One region of the Alicyclobacillus sp. TC genome, then DNA from elsewhere that is predicted to be linked to it. Evidence: predicted binding sites of a transcription regulator. Region 1 holds the regulator's gene; each other region holds the start of a gene.

Region 1 (4,977 bases):
CTGGAAGAGGATAGACTGGCGGAGTGGGAACTGATTGCCCAGTTTGGCGAGGAGCCGCCTGTGGAGTGTCATTCCATTACAGGGCTGATTTCCTGGTTGTATGGCGCAGTGTATTCAGGAGATGAAAGAGAAGACACGCAATTCTTTTTTCGCTACCATATTGTGAAACCTTTGCATCAAAACTGTACAATGTGGGGACAGCGTTCGCAGATTTTATACGGGCCTGCGGTGATTCACGACAATACGGTTCCCCCGCCGTGGGCAAGTGAAGAGGAACAGGAAGAATGGGAAGAGATGGAGTTTTCGGATGAGCCGCCTGTAGAGTGGAACATTCTCACGGAACGCACGTTGATCCGGTCTTTGCTTCAAAACGGTGCCTTGCGGCTCATGGAACGCAAGGATGCCTATATTCTGAGAGCAAATGCTGACATACGTAAACGAACTTGCGGAGATTGTGGGGCGTGCCGTTTTCTTGTGGAAGAACAGGGAAGAACGATTTGTCAGGCACAACGGCAATGGACGGGCGCGGATGCTGAGTATGGGCAAACCTGTGGTGATTTTTCACCGAAATCCAATGGAAGCGTAAGTGATCAGTATATCCGTATCGATGCAGAAGACGTCTATTTGCCGCCGTGGACGGTGCAGACGTACTTTGGGTTAGGTGATGAGTCGAGAAAAGGGAGTCGGCTGGACGCATCGTGGATCACAGAGATGAAGGAACAGCTGCACAACTATGAAGTGTATGAACGAGATCACGGTAACGAATGAGTAACGAAAAAGTAACGAATTTGTTCCAAACTGAGCAAAACCTCTGAACATAAAAAGTCCAGAAAACCCTGATAAAACAAGGTTTTTCTGGACTTATGGATACATGGTGATACAACCGGGAATGTTCTAGTATGGAATATGAAATCAATACCTGGAGTCGCTAATCCACTTTCCAGTGTACAAAGTACACTTTCTAATCTAACAAGCTCTTTGACAAATGCTTTAGGCCAAGGGTCTCAACAACTTGGGAACTCGCTGGGAAGTGCATTAAGTCAAGGAGCAAACCAGTTGAGTAGTTTGAGTTCCTCAGGAAGTAGCTCCAATCCAGTCAATCAGCTGGGAAGTGCATTAAGTCAGGGAGCAAACCAGTTGAGTAGTAGTCTAAGTTCCTCAGGAAGTAGCTCCAATCCAGTCAATCAGCTGGGAAGCGCATTAAGTCAGGGAGCAAACCAGTTGAGTAGTAGTCTAAGTTCCTCAGGAAGTAGCTCCAATCCAGTCAATCAGCTGGGAAGTGCGCTGAGTCAGACATCTGGCTTATTGGGCTAACTTTTGTATGTAGGATATGGGCAGCATGCTGTCCTAGTTTTATAAATTTGCTGCCCATTCTATGATGTGATTTTAAACGGTTTTCAGACTTTTATTCATTCATGTTTATGAGTTATGAAAATACTTTATATAAAGTTCTAAACTTGCTTCAGTATTCTTTCTGAAAAATCATATAACTCAAACAGTCGAATATCAAAAAAGTTATCTTGATTTTTAATCGAATAAGTGGCTTTTCTATATGATGTAGAAGTAAATCGTAGTTTATATTTTATTGTTCATAAAATATAAAGTCATGAAAGAGAACGATATAACCCAATTACTTTTCCTAAAATATTTACATGATTGAAATAAAGGGGTTGTAGCGAAGAGTTTTCTGGTTGAAGTCGAATTCTGTTCATTTCTCTAAAAAATCTTTTTACAGTTGCTTCTTCATCATCCGTAATTGCTACGACAATATCACCGTTTTGAGCAGTTGACTGTTGGCGAATAAAAAGTAAGTCTCCATCCATAATACCAGCTTCAATCATGCTGTCACCTTGAACCTTAAGTAAAAAAATTTGTTCAGGAGAATGATACGTATCTGGCAAAGGGAAATAACCCTCTATATGCTCTACAGCTGTGATGGGTTTACCAGCGGTTACTTTTCCAATAATGGGAGCATAGTAAATTGCAGAAGACGATTCCCAATTTGCTGAAGTTTTTTTCGCGATTTGAGTATGCTTCTTTAATAATTCGATTGCACGAGGTTTAGTTGGATCTCTTCGTAGATATCCTTTTTGGCTTAACCGTTCTAAATGACCGTGGACGGTTGAACTAGAAGCGAGTCCTACTGCCTCTCCGATTTCTCGAACGGATGGCGGATATCCATTTTCTTCTATACATTTTTCTATAAAATCAAGTATTTCTTTCTGACGTTTGCTAATATCCATCGCTACAAAACTCCATTCATGCGTACATTCTAATCCTAAGCATAGCATAATATTCTTTGGATGCAAACATATGTTCCGGTTTGTTGGATTGTGTTGAAAATCAAAAATATTTTGGCGTTTTATTCAATCATGTAAGAATTTTAAATGACATTTTCAAGGCCATAGTCATGTACAAATCATCTATTGTCAAACCTAGACCGCTCAAGTTACTATAAGTAAATGTCTTTCCATTTGAAAGGATGGTGTTTTGTGGCGCAATCAGATATAAGATTGAAGTGGTCTATACTTGCAGCTGTTACTTTAGTTTCGTTTATAACGAATGTGGATGCCACAATTGTCGTTATTGGTTTGCCCCGGCTTATGTCTGGTCTCCATATTTCAGTTGTAACTGGACTTTGGACGATTACGTCGTACATTATCACCAGTACGGTTTTTCTTCTTCCTGCAGGTAGATGGTCGGACCTCATAGGTACTAAAAAAATATTTATAGCTGGTCTTGCAATTTTCACAGTGGCCACGTTTTTATGTGGTATTGCGAATTCTGGAAGTGCACTCATTGTATATCGTTTTATTCAGGGAACAGGAGCTGCATTAGCTCTAGCCACTGCCACACCCATCATTGTTAAAGCGTTTCCTGCTAATGAACTTGGTAAGGCGTTGGGATTAATTCCACTTCTTGGGTAATAGGCTCTATCGTAGGACCTGTTGCAGGTGGCGCGCTGATAAACGCTTTTGGCTGGCGCTCTATTTTTTTTGTAACCATTCCATTTGCCATCATAGGCATGATTGCCGCTATGATCGTACTTCGTGCGGATGTGTCACCTAAGCAACAGGTCAAATCAGATTGGCTTGGTATGATCACGTTTGGTCTAGGGCTTGTAGGATTGCTTGTGTCACTTTCCGAAGGACAGTCCTGGGGTTGGTTATCGCTGCGCACTCTTGGGTTATTTGTTTTGACGCTGGTACTTTTCATATCGTTTGTTTGGATAGAATTACGTGTGAAAGCGCCTCTATTTAATCTCTCGCTAGTCAAACATCGTCATTACTCAGCAGGACTTGGCGTTACATTCAGTTACTCGATTGGTTACTTTGCAACAACGTTTCTGTTAACGTTGTATTTGCAGGGTGCGTTGCGTTTAAGTCCCTTGTCAGCAGGTTTGTTGTTGATTCCGTTATCCGCACCTCAGCTTGTGATGGGACCATTAGGTGGGGCAGCGGCTGATCGTTTTGGGCCGGCACGGTTGGTGCTTGTAGGGGTGTTCTTTTTGGGGCTTGGAGTGTATTTCCTAGGCAGTCTAGGCCCGCAATTGAGTGTAATGGCAATCATTCTTCCACAACTTTTGATGTCTACTGCTAATGGTCTAGGGTGGCCGGCGCTTACAAAGGCCGTGCTTTCATCTGCGCCTCGGGAACAGACCGGTGCTGCTTCAGGTATGTTTTATACGTTTCGAAATGTTGGGATGTCATTGTCACTGACATTGGCGTTAGTTGTTGCAGAGGTCAGTGTGCCACCCTCTGTTGCGTCGCAAGCGTTTCTTGGCACGGCAGGCGTTTTAAGTACAAATATCAAAAGCGCCCTGGTAAATTCAACGGATAAAGGTTTTCAATTCTTTATTTTATTCTATGCCATCGCATTTATATGTGGCTTGGTTCTGTTACGTCCTCATCGTTCTGGACAAATGAGCAATTCTACTGTTTCAACACAAAAACAAGCATGAAGACATCAGATTCGTATCTAAAATAAATTATAGAAAATTTCTCAACGCCGAAGTGGACACTTCGAAAACTTGCGGCGTTTTTTTGTTTATCTTTCTAATGCTTATCAAAGTAGATATCTAATTCAAAAGAGGAGCAAGTCTCTGTGATGCAGAATAAAAAATTAAATTTTTTACGCTGTCAATAATTGAGGGATATGTGGATGAAAACCTTTTGCGCAAATGATTTTAGAGTATTGGTTGTTGATGATGATCCGAATATTATCGATCTAATCCGGATGTACTTGCAGAATCAAGGATTTCAAGTCAGTACAGCTCATAATGGAAATTCAGCACTTTCGAAATTACAAACAGAGACTATCCACATTGTGGTATTGGATTTGATGATGCCGGAAATGGATGGTTGGGAATTATGCCAAATCATACAGAAGAATCATCCTGTCCCTGTTTTAATGGTCACGGCAAGAGGGGAAATGTCTGACAAATTAGAAGGTTTCAAGTTGGGGGCAGATGATTATATTGTTAAGCCTTTTGATCCCAATGAACTGACGGCTAGAGTGGTTTCTTTACTTCGTCGCTCTTATTTGTCACAAATGCAAATACAGTTAAGCACAGTACGTTACCATGATTTTAAGATCGATAACCAAGCACATGAAGTTTATATCAAAGATAAAAAACTAGAACTCAGTCCACGAGAGTATCAACTTATATCTATTTTGACTCAACATCCCAATCAAGTATTAACCAGGCAACAATTAATCGATTTAGTTTGGGGTATCGATTTTTTAGGTGAAGATCGTGCAGTTGATGTACTTGTAAAACGTCTTCGCAAAAAAATTCCTAGCAATCCTCATTATCAAATTTCTACAGTACGTGGTATTGGTTACAAATTTGAGGTGGGGGACAAGTCATGCTGACTTCTATGTTTCGTAGAATTCTTGTTGTATACATGAGTGTTATTTTCCTTGCTTTTACATTGTTATCTTTTGTTATCAATATGGAGATTCGTCATTACCTTG
Region 2 (4,977 bases), 910 kb from region 1:
AGTTCCAGACTTTTGGTCAACAGCAAAAAAATTTGTTTGACGCCTTTTCTAATCAACTTTCACAGTTGACGACGATGAATGAGCAAAAATTGGAACGTGTCAGAGATATTGTGGAAAAACAACTTCATAAAATACAGGAAGATAATGCACTTCAATTGGAAAAAATGCGCCAAACAGTAGATGAAAAGCTCAATGCTACGCTTGAACAACGTTTGACAGAATCCTTTAAGCTGGTCAGCGAACGTTTAGAAGCTGTCCATAAAGGTTTGGGCGAGATGCAGACATTAGCCAGTAATGTAGGAGATTTAAAGCGAGTGCTTGGCAACGTCAAAACCAGAGGTACATTTGGAGAAATTCAATTAGAAATGCTTCTTGAGCAAATATTATCACCCGAACAGTATGAGAAAAATGTCTCAGTGCGCAAAGGTTCTGCCGATCGCGTTGAGTTTGCCATAAAATTGCCAGGTCGTGATCGTCAAGATGAAGCCGTATGGTTGCCAATTGATTGTAAATTTCCATTGGAAGACTATCAAAGGATGTTAGATGCGGAAGACAGAGGGGACTTGGAATTCATGCAGGAAACTGCCAAGTCTCTGCTGTCAAGAATTCGTCAAGAGGCAAAATCGATATCCGACAAATATCTTGACCCACCTCATACGACAGATTTTGCTATTCTGTATCTGCCCATTGAAGGCTTGTTTGCTGAAGTATTGCGTCAACCAGGCATGCTGGAAAAATTGCAACAAGAATTTCGGGTGATTGTCTCAGGGCCCACCACCATCACTGCTTTGTTAAACAGTTTGCAAATGGGATTTCGTACACTGGCTATTCAAAAGAGATCGAGCGAAGTGTGGGAGTTACTGGGGGCCATTAAGACACAGTTTGGTACATTTGGGGACTTGCTCCAAAAAACTCAGAAAAAATTACAAGAAGCAAGTAATGTGATAGAACGAGCTTCTCGAAGTTCGCGCGGCATTGAACGTAAATTAAGACAAGTGGAAGCATTGCCGAATAGCCAAGCGTCTTTATTGTTGCCTGAATTGGGAACCGAAGAAGAATGGGAAGAACTTGATCAATAATCTAGACCTCAGACGTACTTAGATAAAAGACAAAGAAGTTTTCTTTTCATTCGACTTCGAATTGGGGAGTGGCAATTGTCAGTGCCTCTTTGTTTGAGGATGGCGTAAAATGACAACAGACGATAGGTGGCTGGACTAGGGGGTAGGAGTATGAACGATGACTTCTTGACCAGAACTATAGTCTGGGCCATGATATCATTTTTGCTTCTGGAAGCTCTCTTGCCGGAAGGGTACAACAATATCGCTTTTCTATTTCTTATTTTGCAATCTACGCTTATCTACGTCCTTGGTATTGCTAGACAAAAGAAAATTGATTTTACGGCTACAAGCGCCAGACTTTTCATTACTTATATTGCGCTTGCTGCTTTAATCGTCAATACGAAAGATGAAAAGTAATGGATTGTAGATTAAAAAAAGTCGCCTGATTCTCTCAATTTAAACAAGGAATCTGCGACTTTATTTTTTATGTTTAAAAAACGGATTATCACATTCTAGGCAACCTGGTCGGAATGACAGGACTCGAACCTGCGGCCTCACGGTCCCGAACCGTGCGCTCTACCACCTGAGCTACATTCCGAAAATAAAGACCTCTATTTGAACAAAAGCTACTATAGCACGCTTCCTCTTGGAGCGTCAACTCTCTAAAAAGCCTTTATATGTTCGGTCATTTGTTCGCATCCATGAGTTGAGGACTGATATAATAGAAATCATCCTCCAAGGGAAGTTAGGTGCTTGATGTTTATGCATAAAATGGGAATTGGCAGCGAGCGTATTCTCGACGGACTGAATCCCGCTCAATTAGAAGCTGTACAAGCTACAGAGGGACCACTTTTGATTCTCGCTGGTGCAGGCAGCGGAAAAACAAGCGTACTCACTCGCAGGATAGCTTATCTGCTGGGGCATTGTCGAGTTTCGCCTTGGAATGTGCTTGCCATTACTTTTACCAATAAAGCTGCACGCGAAATGCGTGAGCGTATTGAACAATGGGTTGGACTGGCTGGACAAGATGTCATGGCCAGCACATTCCATTCTTTCTGTGCAAAAATTTTACGCCGCGATATTGACCAGATGGGATACAGTACGCGGTTTACCGTACTTGACAGTTCGGATCAGATTGCCATTGTACGTAAAATTCTGCGCGATTACCAAATAGATAGCAAGAGATTTGACCCGCGTGCGGTGCTGGGAGGCATTAGTCAGCATAAAAATGCATTGGTGAATCCCCAAAAGGCTAAAGATGGAGCACGTGATTTGTTTAGCCGAATAGTAGCAGACACCTACATCGAATATGAGCGCAGATTGAAACTGAACGAAGCGCTTGATTTTGACGATCTCATTATGAAAACAGTTGAACTTTTTCGCGCAGTTCCCGAGGTTCGGTCGGCATACAGTCAAAAATATCGTTACATTCATGTGGATGAATATCAGGATACCAATCATGCTCAATATATCTTGATCCGCCTACTTGCAGATGAGCATCGAAATCTTTGCGCCGTAGGGGATTCCGATCAATCTATTTATGGTTGGCGTGGTGCGGATATTCGTAATATTTTGCAGTTTGAAAAAGACTTCCCGGAAGCCAAGGTGATTCGTTTAGAACAAAATTACCGTTCAACGCAAACCATCCTGGATATTGCCAATCATGTAATTCGAAATAATCGCGATCGTCAAGAGAAGACGCTGTGGACGGATGGTGAAAAAGGTGAGGCTGCTCAACTTTTGGAATGCCGTGATGAGCGTGTTGAAGCTGCCTGGATCTCTCAAGAGTTGGTGAAATGGGTCGAAGCGGGAGGACAATACACGGATGCTGCTGTGCTGTATCGTACAAACGCTCAATCGCGTGTGATTGAGGAAACCTTTTTGCAACGAGGTATACCCTACCGCATCTATGGCGGTGTGCGTTTTTACGAACGAAAAGAAATTCGTGATTTGATTGCTTATTTAAGACTTATTGACAATCCTGCGGACGACGCTTCATTTTTGCGCATCGTCAATGTGCCAAAACGCGGAATTGGTGACACATCGCTAGGCAGATTAGCAGAATATGCAAATGCACATCAAATGCCCTTGTTGGCGGCCTGTGAACATCTCGAGGCTGCTGGTTTAAGCGGCAAAGCTAAAATGGGTTTAACCTCCTTTGCGGAGTGGATGGAAGAATGTCATGAACAGCAGAAAAAATTGTCGGTTACAGAAATCACTCGTCTGATCATTGAGCAGACAAAATACGTGGAGATGCTGCAGACAGAACATTCTTTAGAAGCAGAGAGTCGCATAGAAAACCTCGAAGAATTTCTCTCGCTGACGAAGGAGTTTGATGAAAATTGGCCAGGATTGGAACCTGTAGAAAGGCTGAGTCAATTTCTTACTGATGTCTCCCTGGTGGCTGATACAGACATGGATAATGGTCGCCCTTCGCCTGAATCGGCGCAAGGTGTCACGCTCATGACACTGCATAGTGCCAAAGGACTGGAATTTCCCATCGTTTTTTTAATCGGTATGGAAGAAGGTATTTTTCCGCATAGCCGCTCTTTCAATAGTGAAGAGGAACTGGAAGAAGAACGTCGACTTTGCTACGTGGGAGTTACCCGCGCCCGCAAACGACTTTATTTGAGTACATGCGCTACACGAATGATTTTTGGTGATGTGCACAGTTATACACCATCTCGGTTTCTCAAAGAAATGCCGGTTCATTGTTTGCAGCGAATTTCTCCTGGACAGCCTTCAGAGAAACGCGAGTTGTGGCGTCCTCGTTCAAGCGGCTTGCTACAACAGATACCTTCCTCTTTCGGAGCGGATTTGTCTGTCGAATATCATGTTGGAGATCGCGTTTTGCATCGGAAATGGGGACAAGGTGTGATTCTTTCCACCAGTGGCAGTGGAGAGGATATGGAAATGACAGTTCATTTTCCAGCACCGATTGGTGAGCGAAAACTTGCGGCTCGTTTTGCGCCCATTCGCAAGAGTGAATAGGTTGGCAAGATCTATTTATGAAGTGGGAATTCATCATAATGTGGCAAGGATACTCCCACTGCATAAAGTGGGGGAGGAATTGCCACGAACTTTTCCTCTTTAAGCATCACTAAAACAACGATACACTAATTTTAGTGAAAGGTGGTGAGAGCGTGGAACTTGTGCTCACGGCAAAAGTGAAAATTGTACCGACTGAGGAACAACACACGATGTTACAACAAACATTACAGGCCTATCGCGAAGGTTGCAATTATTTGTCGGGTGTGATTTACACCACAAAAAATCTCATACAAGCCCGTCTACATACCACCACGTATCGCTATCTGCGAGAAACGTTCGGTTTGCGTTCGCAAATGGCCCAGTCCGTCATAAAGACCGTCATCGCCCGATACAAAAGCATGATGGAAAACGGTCACGACTGGAAGAAAGTCGGATTCAAAAAGCCAGAACTGGATTTAGTCTGGAATCGTGACTATTCGCTGGGACACGGTGTGTTTTCAGTCAACACCTTAGCAGGCAGAGTCAAAGTGCCGTTCGTAACGAAAGGCATGGAACATTACTTTGATGGAACGTGGAAGTTTGGTACGGCCAAAGTGGTCTATAAACACGGGAAGTTCTTTTTGCATATCCCCATGACCAAACATATCGAAGAGACAGAATGGGAACATATCAACGAGATTGTTGGCGTGGATATGGGAATGAATTTTCTTGTCACGACTTACGATTCGCATGGCAAAGTCTGGTTTGTCAAAGGTCGCCATGTGAAAGACAAGCGTGCGCACTACAAACAATTAAGAAGGCACTTGCAACAACGTCAAACGGCATCAGCCAGGCGGCGACTCAAGAAGATCGGACAACGAGAAACCCGTTGGATGACCGATGTGAATCATCAGGTCAGTAAGGCACTCGTAGAACGGTATGGAGCCAA
Region 3 (4,977 bases), 1.4 Mb from region 1:
CCCGCACTGCTGTGTGTAACGGGTACGAGAGCAGACTTCGTCCAATAGTTCTAAAATTACTACCGCTACTTCTTCTCTCTGATAAAAATCGCGAGGTAGCGTAGTGCGGTTGCTGTAACCCCGATGCGGCGTCTGTAACGCATTGTCGTTCAAAGTGCTGCCATCCTGGCCTTGGGCCCATCGCTGGATAACCTCTCCCCATACACCAAACCGCGTCCGCAAACGTCCCAGTGGTAAGCGTGCCACATCGCCAATTGTTTGGCATCCAAACTCTTCTATTAATATTTGCGCGCGCCGTTTCAGTCCCCACATCTCTGTTACAGGTAGTGCGTGCAATTCGTGTATCAATTGATCTTGCGTCCACCAGATCACGCCGCCCCGTCTGTGTTTGGCCGCCTTATTGGCCATTTTGGCTGCCCATTTGTTAGGAGCGAGACCCACCCGGCAACGAATACGAAATTGATCCCAGATACGGGTGCGCAATTCGCTGGCGGTTTGTAACGGATCGGCAAAAAAATGGCTTGGATAAGGAAAGGCAAAGAAGCATTCGTCAATCGAGAAAGATTCTGCCTTAGGGAACATTTGACGAATGGTCTCTTGAATACGCAGAGAAGTTTCCAAATAAAGACGCATGCGTGGTCGCACGCAGATGAGTTTTGGGCATGCGCGGACAGCTTCCCCCAGTCGCATGGCGGTGGAAACGCCCATTGCTTTGGCTGTTGGCGAGGCGGCCAAAACAATACCGCTTCGTCGCTCTGGATCACCTGTAACGGCGAGTGGGGGGTCGCTCTCATCGCATTCTAAATGCCGGCTGGCTGTGAAGGCTGGAGTGGTGGCCACCTCCACTGACGCGTAGAAACTTTGCATATCCACTAGACCTACAATCCATTCAGTGCTGCTCATGGACAGGACCCAGTTGCATCCGTGCTTCCAGCTCTGCTGTCAGCATGGGGCGCATATAAATGGCTTCGTGTGTGTATCCTTTTTCTTTATATTTGACTACCCACTCCAAGTCTTCTTCCATCACGTCTACAATCTCTGTTTGGCTCTCCTTCAAAAGGCGAAGTAAGCGTGCCCGTTGTTGATGGATATGTCGCTCTGCCAAATCGAGCAGAAGGAGGCCGCGAATGGCTAAAGTTGGTCTCATGATTGATCACCCTTAACGAACATATGTTCGTATTTATCAGTATATGCATTTCTGCGCTGAAATCAAGCGAAAAGTTTTGTGAAATTTTGAGGGGGATTGAATGAAATGCTGAATTGACGAAGTGGATAGGGTTTTGTAGAATTTCTCCAAGAGCTTTATTGTCAAACGAATCTCGAATAAGAGCCTATGAAAAAAGGGTACCTGGCGCACAGTCCGCAGCGAGTCGGGAGGGTGCGAGCCGATGGCGAGGTGGCCAGGGAGTATGATTTTGGAGGCCGCAGGCTGAGCGTAGGGGCGAGGTTTGCGCGGAAGTCCCCGTTACCGGACAGAGTGGACAGAAAAGCATGTCCGCTTGCCAGAGGTGCGTCATACGGTAATGAGAATGATGATTGCAGTTTCAACCAACATCATTTTTCAGCCCGAGCGCATGAATTTGGGTGGTACCGCGGCTATACAGCTCGCCCCAAACAGGGGCGGGCTTTTTGGTGTTACACCGATTGGTATGGACTGGCATGGATAGAGAAGGGAGTTTTAACATGACGAATCCAAAAACATTTTACGTTACCACACCTATTTATTACCCGAGCAATCGCTTGCATATTGGGCACGCCTATACCACGGTAGCTGCTGATGCCATTGCCCGCTATAAGCGGTTGCGTGGCTACGATGTCATGTTTCTTACAGGGACGGACGAACACGGCCAGAAAATCCAGCAAAGCGCGGAGGCTGCTGGTCAGAAGCCACTCGAGTTTCTCGATGGCATTATTGCCTGGATTCAAAATTTGTGGAAAGAGTTGGACATTTCCTACAACGATTTTATCCGCACCACAGAGTCCCGTCATACCGAAGTGGTGCAGGCCCTGTTTGAACGGTTGGTTGCGCAGGGGGACATCTATTTATCCGATTATGAAGGGTGGTATTGCACACCCTGTGAATCTTTCTGGAGTGAACGCGAATTGGTGGACGGCAAGTGTCCTGATTGTGGCCGTCCTGTGCATTACACCAAAGAGGAAAGCTACTTTTTCCGGATGAGTCGATATGTTGACCGACTTCTCCAGTTTTATGAGGAAAATCCAGAATTCATACAACCAGAATCGCGCAAAAACGAGATGATTAACAACTTTATCAAACCTGGCTTGCAAGATTTATGTGTTTCTCGAACTTCTTTTGATTGGGGCGTACATGTGCCAAGCAACCCGAAACACGTTGTCTACGTCTGGCTCGATGCGCTTACCAACTACATTACGGCTATTGGTTATGGATCGTCTGATCCGCAAAAGGAGGAGCAGTTTGCACGCTACTGGCCTGCAGACGTCCATCTGGTGGGCAAGGAGATTGTCCGTTTCCACACCATCTACTGGCCAATCTTTTTAATGGCGCTTGGTTTGCCGTTGCCGAAGAAGGTCTACGCTCATGGCTGGCTGCTGATGAAAGACGGGAAAATGAGCAAATCCAAAGGTAATGTGGTCGATCCGCTTCTGCTCATTGAGCGCTATGGGCGAGACGCGATTCGCTATTTCTTGTTGCGTGAAATTCCGTTCGGACAGGATGGCGTTTTCACACCGGAAGCGTTGATTGAACGGCTCAATTTTGATTTGGCGAACGATCTGGGCAATCTTGTTCATCGCAGTGTGGCTATGTTGCATCGTTATCGGCAAGGTGTGGTGCCGCGCCCGGGGCAGCGGGAAGCGGTCGATCTCGCTTTGGCTCATTTAGTGGCTGAGACAGTCGACGCAGTAGAGGCGTACATGGAACGGTTGGAATTCTCTGTGGCGCTGGAGGCACTGTGGAAGTTGGTACGTCAGGGCAACAAATATATTGACGAGACTGCTCCTTGGGCGCTTGCCAAGAATGATCAACAGGAGCGGCTGGATACGGTGCTCTATCATATGGTAGAAACGATTCGCGTCCTTTCGATACTTGTACAGCCGTTCATGACAGATTTTCCTCGTGCTGTGGTTGCGCAGTTTGGTTTCCCGGTAGACGCTTTTAGCTGGGCCTCGTTGCGCGAGTTTGGCCAGCACAGTGCGGGTCTCAACGTGATCGAGCAAAAACCGCATTTTCCTAGACTTGATGTAGCTGAAGAGATTGCAGCACTGGATGCCTTAATGGGTGCGCGGACAACTGCGTCCCCATCTGCTGCAGTTCCTGGCGCGGCAACCGTTTCGTCTGACGCCAGCCAGCAGCCAATAGAGGAGAAGATGCCACTGATTGGTGTGGATACGTTTGGGCAAGTGGAGTTGCGTGTAGGTCAGATTGTGGCTGCTGAAAAAATCGCCAAGGCGGATAAATTGCTCAAGCTTCAGGTCGACCTTGGTAGTGAGACGCGGCAAATTGTCTCTGGAATAGCGCTACATTATCGTCCGGAAGAGCTGTTGGGAACGCGGGTTGTTGTGGTGACCAATCTTAAACCTGTCAAGCTGCGAGGCGTAGAATCCAATGGCATGATTTTGGCGGCTTCGTCGGGAGACACCTTAAAGCTGGTTACTGTGCCTGAAGGTCTGCCGAATGGGAGTGTTGTGAAATAATGCTGTTTGACACCCATTGCCATTTGATGGATGACCGTTTTCGGGAAGATTTGCCGCACGTTATAGAGCGTGCTCGCGCTGTAGGTGTCACAGAAATAGTTGTACCTGGAGTGGATGTGGAAAGTTCGCGAAAGGCCCTTGAAATTGCTGAGGCGTACTCAGGGGTGTATGCTGCGGTAGGCATTCATCCAGAGGCGGTAGGGCGCGTTTCTGATGATGATTACGCGGCGATTGAAACTATGGCTGCACATCCGCGTGTAGTGGCAATTGGCGAGATTGGACTGGACTACTATTGGGACGCTGCGCCTCGCGACGTTCAGCGGGCAGCGTTTGTTCGCCAGATTGAGATGGCCCGCCGTCTCCAATTGCCAGTCATTGTGCACAACCGCGAATCCACAGGAGATGTTCTGCAGTGTCTGCAAGAGGCTCATGTGGAAGAAGTGGGCGGTATCATGCATTGTTTCAACGGCAGTGAAGAGACGGCCAAAATTTGTCTAGCTATGGGCATGTACTTGTCGTTTGGCGGACCCATCACGTTTAAGAATGCGCGCAATGTACAGGCTGTAGCCTCGACGGTACCGAGGGACAGGCTGCTGGTGGAGACGGACGCGCCCTACCTGACTCCCCATCCGCATCGTGGAACGCGCAACGAGCCTGCGTATGTTCAACTGGTTGCACAGCGTTTGGCGCAAGCGCAGGGAATAAGCTACGAGCAGATATGTGACTATACGCGAGCCAATGCTCTGCGCCTGTTTATGAAAATTGGAGAGGGAGAGGGGCAGAGGCATGGCTGATCAGTCGTTGCCGCGCATCCCTGAATTGATTGTGGTAGAGGGTGTGCATGATTGGCAACGTGTTCGGGAGGCGGTGGAAGCAGACGTTTGGGTGCTTGGCGGCGAGCGTTTCAGTCGCGCAACCTACCATGCTTTACGGCGGGCGGTGCAAGTTCGGGGGGTCATTCTTTTGACCGATCCCGATGGGCCTGGTCAACGCATTCGCCAGCGCATTGATCGGGCTGTGCCAGGATGTCTGCATGCTCATCTGCCGAAGCGTTTGGCGGTGGGCGGCCAGAAACTAGGCATTGAACACGCGCAACCAGAAGATATTCGTCAAGTATTGCTGGCTGTGCGTCGACCTCGCGTGCAAGATCAAGAGGCAACTGCCAACCAGCCTTTTACCATTGCTGATTTGCAGGAAAACGGGCTCACGGCTTGTCCTGAAGCCATGGAACGGCGTCAATGGTTGGGCGACTGGCTTGGCATTGGCGGTGGCAATAGCAAGTCGTTTGTGTACAAATTAAAC
Region 4 (4,977 bases), 1.0 Mb from region 1:
GATGGTGTCGATCCCGAATTGGTTAAAAATATGATGGAGACTGAACTCTCTTATGTTGAACAACGCCATGAAATAGGAGCTAAGATGTTTGAGGCTGCTGGCGGTTTTGCACCCACAATGGGTATTATTGGTACGGTAATGGGTCTAATTCATGTGCTTGGGAGTCTACAAGATGTTTCAAAGCTTGGCCCACAAATTGCTACAGCCTTTACAGCTACGTTATATGGTGTTGCAAGTGCTAACGTTTTTTGGCTGCCTATCGCTAATAAGTTGAAGCATAGAAACGAGGATGAAATTTTACTTAGAGAAATTATGATGGAAGGAGTTTTATCGATACAGGCTGGAGAAAATCCAACAATACTTGGCCAAAAACTAAAAGCGTTTTTACCACCTGCTGACCGTATAGAATCTTCGAAAGGAAAGACGGGTGAGGTCAATGCCGAGACGGCGCAAGCCTGAACCACCACAAAATCATGAACGCTGGTTAATAACATATTCAGATTTAATTACATTACTCATGATATTTTTTGTGATTATGTACGCAATGTCTTCTATTAATCATATTAAATTTGAATCTTTATCACAATCGTTAGCAGCTGCATTACATAAATCCGATCAGATACCATTGAATAATACAGGAACAACAGCTTTAATTTCGGCAGCGAATCCAACCAATACGGGTGATCAGCAAAAAGTGTCATCCATGCAAAAACAGAATGACAGTAAGCTCAATCATCTCTATGCCATATTGCAGTCATATATTCAATCACACAATTTAAGTGGTAATGTATCACTCCAAAACCAACAAAGAGGTGTGCAGATAACTCTTAAAGATGTTGTGCTTTTTGATACCGGATCGGCTAATATTCGTCCTGAGGCACAAAAGATCCTTTTGGGTTTAATTCCATTTTTTCGATCCTTGCAAAATCAAATTGTTGTTGAGGGATATACGGACAATGAACCAATAGATACTCCGATTTATCCTTCCAATTGGGAACTTTCAGCAGGTAGAGCCATGGGTGTCGTTCGTTTTTTGGCTAGTCATGGCATAGCCCCTCAGCGTCTATCAGGGATTGGATATGGTCAATATCGTCCAATAGTCCCCAATAATACACCGCAGAATCGCCAAATGAATCGTCGTGTGAATATTGTTATTTTGCGGCAGGGAATTCAACCGGGTACTATCAATGCTGAGCCAGTAGGTGTTGCAGGAAATGGATAGTCTTTACCAATCATTTAGGTCTATTTTCTTCAGTCTTCGAGCATGCTGAGGATGGCAGATTGCTGTCCTTTTTTATTTTTAAAAATGGCGAACATTTGTTCTTATTTTTTGTAGAATGTGATATTCTTAATTAAAGAGGCTTCTTGCTAGGAGGTCAAACTATTTTGGAACGTGAGTACAGAAAGTTTAAACTGGTATCACAGTATCATCCGCAAGGAGACCAACCAGAAGCTATCAGAGGCTTGGTAGAGGGTGTTCAAGGATTATTAAGACATCAAACCTTGCTTGGGGTAACTGGTTCAGGAAAAACATTTACAATGGCAAATATTATTGCTGAATTAAATAGACCTACTTTAGTGATAGCGCATAATAAAACATTGGCAGCACAACTTGCGGCAGAATTTAAAGACTTCTTTCCTGAAAATGCAGTTGAGTATTTCGTCAGCTACTATGATTATTATCAGCCGGAGGCTTATATTCCTTCGACAGATACCTATATAGAAAAAGATGCAAAAATTAATGATGAAATTGATAAATTGCGCCATTCGGCGACAGCATCTATTTTAGAAAGAAACGATGTTATTGTGGTCGCCAGTGTATCGGCTATATATGGGTTGGGTAGTCCGCAGGAATATGCAAGTCATGTATTGTCTTTGCGTGTCAATAGCACACGTTCTAGGGATTCTATCCTTCATCGATTGGTAGACATGCAGTATGAGCGTAATGATATGAATTTTACGCGAGGCACATTTCGCGTTAGAGGTGACACAGTAGAAATTTTCCCAGCCTCCAGGGGCGAGCATGCCATTCGTGTCGAGTTGTTTGGAGACGAGATAGATCGGATCACCGAAATCGATGTATTGACTGGAGAAGTGGTAGGGTATAGAGAGCATGTCTCTATTTTCCCGGCGTCTCACTTTGTTACATCACGTCCACGTCTGGAAGCAGCAATTACAAGAATTCGTGATGAACTCAAAGAAAGATTGACAGAGTTGCGTGCCAATGGGAAGCTTCTGGAAGCCCAACGTTTGGAACAAAGAACAAATTACGATATTGAAATGATGCTGGAAATTGGTTTTTGTACAGGTATTGAAAACTATTCCCGTCATTTAGAAGGGCGAGCCGCAGGTGAACCTCCCAATACGCTATTAGATTATTTTCCAGATAACTTTATTACTTTTATTGATGAATCTCACGTCACATTACCGCAAATTCGAGGGATGTACGGTGGAGATAGAACTCGCAAGCTAACTTTAATTGAGCACGGTTTTAGGCTCCCGTCGGCTGCAGATAACAGACCTTTAACTTTTGAGGAATTTGAACAAAAAATTGGCCAAATTATTTATGTTTCTGCAACTCCTGGTCCTTACGAGGAAGCCCATGAACAAAAACGAGTGGAACAAATCATACGTCCAACAGGCTTGCTCGATCCGTTAATCCATGTAAGGCCCACAAAAGGACAAATTGATGATTTAGTTGTAGAAATTCAGGGAAGAATCGCTCGCAAAGAAAGAGTTCTTATCACAACTTTAACGAAGAAAATGTCCGAAGATTTAACGGACTACCTCAAAGAGATAGGAATTAAGGTTCGTTATTTACACTCTGATATTAAAACCATTGAACGTATGGTCATTTTGAGAGATTTACGCTTAGGAGTATTTGACGTTTTGATTGGTATTAACTTGCTTAGGGAAGGTCTTGATTTGCCTGAAGTTTCACTTGTTGCCATATTAGATGCGGATAAAGAAGGATTTTTACGCGCAACTACTTCTTTGATTCAAACGATTGGCCGGGCTGCACGAAACAGTCACGGAGAAGTTATTATGTATGCCGATCATATTACCGAATCAATGCGCCTTGCGATTGATGAAACCAATCGGCGACGAGCTAAACAGATTGCTTTTAATGAGTTACATGGTATCACTCCGCAAACGGTACAAAAATCTGTACGTGCTGTAATTGAAGCAACACGCTCTGCTGAAGAGGCAAACGATTTTATTCCTTTAGCAGAACGAGCTAAAAAAATGTCGAATAAAGAGAGAAAAACTTTAATTGAAAAACTGGAAGAAGAAATGCGGAAAGCAGCAAAGGAATTGCAATTTGAACGGGCCGCTGAACTTCGTGATTTAATTGTTGAATTGACTGGTTAGAGTAAGCCAATTTCCTTTATTTTTCTAAACATGACCGCTATTCGGATAATGTGAGGTGTACAATGAGCAGCGCATATATTGAAGTAAAAGGTGCGCGTGCGCACAATTTAAAGAATATTGATGTGCGAATTCCACGCGACCAATTTGTAGTCATTACGGGATTAAGTGGCTCAGGGAAATCTTCTCTGGCTTTTGACACCATTTATGCAGAGGGACAGCGGCGATATGTTGAGTCTCTATCGGCTTATGCGAGACAATTTCTCGGTCAAATGGATAAGCCTGATGTTGATTCTATTGACGGTTTGTCGCCTGCGATATCTATAGATCAGAAAACGACAAGTCGCAATCCTCGTTCTACTGTGGGTACGGTCACTGAAATATATGATTACTTGCGTCTTTTATTTGCAAGAATTGGTCAACCTTATTGTCCCAATTGTGATATTCCCATTACATCGCAAACTGTAGAGCAGATGGTAGATCATCTGATGCATCTCCCAGAAGGCACGCGCATACAAATTCTCGCGCCGCTTGTACGTGGACGAAAGGGAGAGCATCAAAAAATATTTGATGAAATACGTAAACAAGGTTATGTGCGAGTGCGTGTGAATGGTGAAACACTTGATGTACAAGAGAAAATTCAGCTTGAAAAAAACAAAAAACACAATATTGAAGCTGTCGTTGACCGTATTGTTATCCGTGAAGACATAACCTCTCGTTTAGCCGATTCTTTAGAAACCGCGCTTGGGTTGGCGGGCGGAATCGTACTTGTGGATGTTATAGGAAAAGAAGAAATTCTTTTTAGTCAAAATTTAGCATGTCCTAATTGCCAATTTAGTGTGGAAGAACTAGCACCGCGCATGTTTTCTTTTAACAGTCCATTTGGAGCATGCGAAGCTTGTACGGGATTAGGTGTTAAAATGGAAGTTGATGAATCATTGGTCATACCTAATCCGCAATTATCCATTGATGAAGGCGCCATTGATCCATGGACCGGATCGACCTCAAACTATTACCCACAATTATTGAAATCAGCCTGTCAAACACTCGGTATTGACACTCAGGTACCCATTGCTGAATTGCCTGAAGAAGCGGTTGAAAAAATTTTATATGGAAATGGTGTGCGAATTCAGTTTCGATATGAAAATGAATTTGGACAGCAGAAAACTGCTGAAATACCGTTTGAAGGTGTGATTCCTAATTTAGAACGTCGATATAGGGATACTGCATCCGAGTCTATAAGAGAATTTATTGAAGGTTATATGAGTGCGAAGCCATGTCCAGCTTGTAAAGGAAAACGGCTCAAACCCCAATCGCTTGCTGTACGCGTTGGAAATCGAAATATTGCCGATGTAACAGAGGATTCGGTTATTGAGTCGCTGGCTTTCTTTCAAAACCTACGACTCTCTGAGAAGGAATGGGCGATTGCACGATTAATTCTCAAAGAAATCCAGTCGAGATTAGGTTTTTTGAAAAATGTTGGACTCGACTACTTAACACTTTCCCGTGCTGCAGGTACGCTCTCTGGTGGGGAAGCGCAACGCATACGTCTAGCTACACAGCTCGGTTCTAGTTTAATGGGTGTACTCTATATTTTGGATGAGCCGA

What was found. The regulator LexA, encoded in region 1, represses DNA repair genes until DNA is damaged. The targets are predictions, from matches to a motif close to CGAACATATGTTCG.
Region 2: pcrA (DNA helicase PcrA) is a predicted target of LexA. The motif match lies at 1,741-1,754, and genes of this name have one in related genera.
Region 3: FY534_RS00565 (YhjD family protein) is a predicted target of LexA. The motif match lies at 1,164-1,177, and genes of this name have one in related genera.
Region 4: uvrB (excinuclease ABC subunit UvrB) is a predicted target of LexA. The motif match lies at 1,311-1,324, and genes of this name have one in related genera.

The regions. Positions count from the first base shown of each region.
Region 1 is NZ_CP044434.1:1,479,008-1,483,984, reverse strand. It holds gene FY534_RS07280 (hypothetical protein) at 1-768, shown strand, start outside; gene lexA (transcriptional repressor LexA) at 1,605-2,243, opposite strand; partial or broken gene FY534_RS07270 (DHA2 family efflux MFS transporter permease subunit) at 2,463-3,961, shown strand; gene FY534_RS07265 (response regulator transcription factor) at 4,162-4,875, shown strand; gene FY534_RS07260 (sensor histidine kinase) at 4,869-4,977, shown strand, end outside.
Region 2 is NZ_CP044434.1:569,352-574,328, forward strand. It holds gene rmuC (DNA recombination protein RmuC) at 1-1,079, shown strand, start outside; gene FY534_RS02795 (hypothetical protein) at 1,230-1,475, shown strand; tRNA gene FY534_RS02800 (tRNA-Pro) at 1,581-1,656, opposite strand; gene pcrA (DNA helicase PcrA) at 1,821-4,049, shown strand; gene FY534_RS02810 (RNA-guided endonuclease InsQ/TnpB family protein) at 4,202-4,977, shown strand, end outside.
Region 3 is NZ_CP044434.1:109,520-114,496, forward strand. It holds gene FY534_RS00560 (DNA polymerase IV) at 1-903, opposite strand, end outside; gene FY534_RS00565 (YhjD family protein) at 890-1,147, opposite strand; gene FY534_RS00570 (hypothetical protein) at 1,449-1,667, shown strand; gene metG (methionine--tRNA ligase) at 1,684-3,675, shown strand; gene FY534_RS00580 (TatD family hydrolase) at 3,675-4,469, shown strand; gene FY534_RS00585 (ribonuclease M5) at 4,462-4,977, shown strand, end outside.
Region 4 is NZ_CP044434.1:474,579-479,555, forward strand. It holds gene FY534_RS02365 (flagellar motor protein) at 1-459, shown strand, start outside; gene FY534_RS02370 (flagellar motor protein MotB) at 437-1,222, shown strand; gene uvrB (excinuclease ABC subunit UvrB) at 1,387-3,372, shown strand; gene uvrA (excinuclease ABC subunit UvrA) at 3,435-4,977, shown strand, end outside.